DNA from 2 places in the Acinetobacter sp. YH12106 genome. Region 1 is predicted to be linked to the other one. Evidence: predicted binding sites of a transcription regulator. Region 1 holds the regulator's gene; the other holds the start of a gene.
The links. The regulator PhoB, encoded in region 1, activates phosphate uptake and scavenging genes when phosphate is short. The targets are predictions, from matches to a motif close to TGTCATNAANCTGTCATAA.
Positions count from the first base shown of each region.

Region 2: a site for PhoB is predicted at 1,048-1,066, ahead of FTU45_RS04510 (inorganic phosphate transporter). Genes of this name have one in related genera too.

Region 1 covers NZ_VPAV01000019.1:11,670-13,878, forward strand. The annotation lists gene phoR (phosphate regulon sensor histidine kinase PhoR) at 1-654, opposite strand, end outside; gene phoB (phosphate regulon transcriptional regulator PhoB) at 680-1,390, opposite strand; gene FTU45_RS12040 (TetR/AcrR family transcriptional regulator) at 1,640-2,209, opposite strand, start outside.
Region 2 covers NZ_VPAV01000003.1:118,643-120,851, reverse strand. The annotation lists gene FTU45_RS04510 (inorganic phosphate transporter) at 1-1,000, opposite strand, end outside; gene metH (methionine synthase) at 1,534-2,209, shown strand, end outside.

The DNA of each region.
Region 1 (2,209 bases):
CATCCGGGTCACATCATAGGCGACCAGTACCCGGCTTTCACCGCCGAAACGGGTCATTTTGACCTGGACATAATGATCTTCGAACAGCGAAGATCGCATTTTCAGGCCATCTGGTGACTCATCAATATGATGATAATATTCAATAAAACTCGGTTGGCGCAGCAAAGTTAAAATATTACGGCGACGGTCATCACTGGAAATCCCGAGCAGACGTTCGGCGGCTGGATTCCACCATTCAATCTGCTGGTTTTCATCAATTAAAACCACCGCTTCTTGCAAGGCCACCAGTGAAGACTGCGCTCGATCGATCAGTTCCACCATTTCTGCCTGCACAATCCGTTCCTGCCGCTGAGCGCGATAAACATTGAATAACAGTGCGCCCCAAATCCCGCCGATATTCGGCGGAACATCATAAGGGCGATTAGAAATCCATTCATTGACCAGATATAAAGAGCGCATCTGGGTGCTAAAGAACGCCACAAAGGCAATGACGATACAAATCCAGAAATACCCAATCCCAAAACCGATAAGGCTGGCGATGATCAGGAAAAAAGCCAGTAAGCGTAAATCCTGTTTGGCAAAATCCCATAAACTGCTGTAACGGATTCTTTTGTGCTCACGTGCCAGTTCGGGGACAGGGTAGGGTTCATACATAAAACAAGATTTACCTTAAAAGACGTTAACCTAAAGCCACATCTGCACGGGTTGAAAAACGGTAACCGGTTCCACGTACGGTTTGTACATAGCGGTTTGCGCCATAAGGTTCCAGCACTTTGCGCAAACGGCGTATATGGACGTCAATAGTGCGGTCTTCAATATAGACGTTGCCGCCCCAAACCTGATCCAGCAATTGCGCACGGGTATAGGCACGTTCCGGATGGGTCATAAAAAACGCCAATAGACGGTATTCAGTGGGCCCCATTTCCAGAATTTTATCGCCAAAATTAACCCGCTGACTGACCGGATCCAGAATCAGGCCATTGGCATCAATGGTTTTTTCACCGCTGAGTGCATTGGCACGGCGCAGGACAGCTTTAATGCGTGACACCAGTTCCCGGGTCGAGAACGGCTTGGTCATGTAATCATCGGCACCGGCATCCAGACCTTGTACTTTGTGGTCTTCTTCACCGCGTGCGGTCAGCATGATCACCGGAATTTCTGACAGGCTTTCATCACGTTTCAGACGACGACATAGATCTACACCGCTGATCCCGCCCGGCATCATCCAGTCCAGTAAAATCAGTGCCGGACGCTGATCCACAATCATCTGATGCGCCTGCTTGGCATCTTCGGCTTGTAAGCATTGAAAACCGGCCATATCCAGAGAGGTATGGATCATTTCCCGAATCGGGAGTTCGTCATCGACGATTAATATGTAGTCATCTTTCACAACGCAATACCCTATTTCATGTAAACGGTGAACCGTTTTATATTTATGACAGGCTTATTACAAAGACTAATTATGACAGTATCATTGCAGAAAGGGAAAAACTGCTGAAATTCGCAAAGATTTGTGACAATTTTAGTAAAGAAACTTGTTAAAAAATCATAAATTAATTTTACTTTTATCGGTGCTTCAGCAGAAATTAGCAACCTGTTTTAGAATGCAGAAAATCTGGTTAAGCCTTCGATTTAACAGCTATTTTTTGTCGGAAAATGACTCCAATAATGCCAAAAATACCACACTGCACGATGATAAAACTTCCTCCAATGACTGCTTGAATCCGCTCATGACCCAGCGAATGGCAATTTGGGTGACATAGCCATTTAACCCGGTCGACACCAGTGAAATTTCCTGCTCACTACGATTTAACTGCGGCATCATTAACATGACAAAGGCATGAATCATGCGGTCGAAGCGCGACATGGTTTCATGAATGGTGGCCTGATTATGCAACTCCTGTACCAGCATGGCATCAATATAAATGATCCGTGCCATACGCGGATTGTCACGCAAGGTGCTAAGCAAGGCGGTTAGCCCCGCTTCAATCATTTTTTTCGGATCAGTGGATGCCTGCATCATGGCCTGCATGACATTCTGTTGCAGTTCATCAATCAGTTTTAAAAAGATGGTCTGAAACAGGTGCTCACTTTTTTTAAAAGATTCATAAAAATAACGTTCGGTCAGTTTGGCTTCATTGCAGATATCTTTTACGGTTACTGAAAAAAAGCCATGGCTGCCATAAGCTTCAATGCCGGCTTCAATCAG
Region 2 (2,209 bases), on a different contig from region 1:
TCGTGATGATCTGACGCGCTTTTTCATCTTCAATATCCGCATGGTCTGGATAAATCGCATTGGCCGTTTGCGCAGACAATTGACCAAAAGTCTGGATATGCTGTTGATCTAGGTTTTTGTTGAGTGAGTACGCCATTGGTACACAGCCAATTAAAATCAACATGATCAGCCCCATGCCTTTTTGACCATCATTTGAACCGTGCGCAAAGCTGACACCGGTACAGGTAAAGATCAAAATGGCACGAATTAAAGGGGGTGGCGGTTTATTACCTTCAGGTGGCTGGAACAGCTCCACCTGTTTCTTGAAGATTTTTTTCACCAGCAAGAACAGCACAGCGGCAAATGCAAAACCGATTAAAGGCGAAAATAACAGCGCCTTACCGACTTTCATTACCTGCTCCATGTCTATACCCGATGCACCGCTGCTCGCGTGCAGAATGTAGTTCATGATGCCCACACCCAGAATCGAACCGATCAGGGTATGTGAGCTGGATGCAGGAATACCAAGAAACCATGTTCCCAGGTTCCAGACAATCGCAGCGATCAGCATGGCAAACACCATGGCAAAACCTGCTCCGGAGCCGACATTCATGATCAGCTCAACAGGTAACAGTGCAATAATACCGTAAGCCACCGCACCACTGGCCACCATAACCCCAAGGAAGTTACAGAAACCGGCCCACATTACAGCGACAGGCGCAGAAAGTGCATTGGTATAAATGACCGTGGCAACCGCATTGGCAGTATCGTGGAAGCCATTGACGAATTCAAAGCCCAGCGCAATAAACAATGCCGTCGCCAGGAGAATAATTGAATATAAACCCAGTGCAGGAACATGCGCTAAATCGGCAGACAATTGAAAACCGATATAAATAAGAGTAGAGATAATGACAGTTAGAAAAACTGGCATAAAGAATTTTGGTGTCGGCACGTGAACATTGGTCGACTTGTGCGAAGCCGACTCGTGTGCTGAATCTATGGGAGTTTGATTAGGATTCATGCAAGCAGGAATAGAGGATTCAAGAATTCCCCTATTGTTCAGTTAAATTGTGACAATTATATGACAAACTGCTGTCATATGAAGCAATAATTTAGATTTTCTTGCTGCTGTTCGTCCTGTTTAATCCCGAGTAAAACACTGCTGTTTGATTCAATAAATCATCAACTTAAGATAAAATTCCAGCTTTTCAGAACTCAAAAACGTGTCCTGTTTTTGCGCTTAAAGCTTTGAAATTCCATCTACGCTTAAGATGACCATAATTTCTATGTACAGAGCATAGTCAATAAATATGACAATTTCATGAATAAAAGCATCAGCTTAATTTTTCAAATATATTTTTGCCAGTTTTAGCCAGATCCCATTTTAAAGCTGAATACTGCATAGACCGGATAACAAAAACCTGTCTTGTTCTAACTGACTTATCAAATTTTCATATCATGCATATCCATCATTCTGAGAAAGGAGGCGCAGAATTCAAGCATTAATTCTGCTAATATGGACGATGTTTTTTGATTTCTACTGAGAAAGTTTGAATGTCGACACTTGCCACCTTAAAAGAACTTCTTGCCAAGAAAATTTTAATTATCGATGGTGCGATGGGTACCATGATCCAGCGCCATAAACTGGAAGAAGCCGATTACCGTGGCGAGCGTTTTGCTGATTGGGCTTATGATCTGAAAGGCAATAACGACCTGCTCGTTTTGACACAACCACAAATCATTCAAGGTATTCATGAAGCTTACTTGGAAGCTGGCGCCGACATTATTGAAACCAATACTTTTAACGGTACGCGGGTTTCGATGTCTGACTATCATATGCAAGATCTGGTTCCCGAGATTAACCGTGAAGCCGCGCGTCTGGCCAAAGAAGCCTGTGCCAAATATTCAACCCCAGAAAAACCACGTTTTGTGGCAGGTGTGATTGGTCCGACATCACGTACCACGTCTATTTCTCCAAACGTTAACGATCCAGCCTTCCGCAACATCACTTTTGATGCCTTAAAAGTGGATTATATTGAATCAACCAAAGCGCTGATTGAAGGTGGTGTCGACATCATCCTGATTGAAACTGTATTCGATACTTTAAATGCCAAAGCTGCGATCTTTGCGGTGAAAGAAGTCTTTAAAGAATTGGGCTATGAACTGCCAATCATGATCTCAGGCACCATCACCGATGCATCTGGCCGTACCTTAACCGGTCAAACCGCAG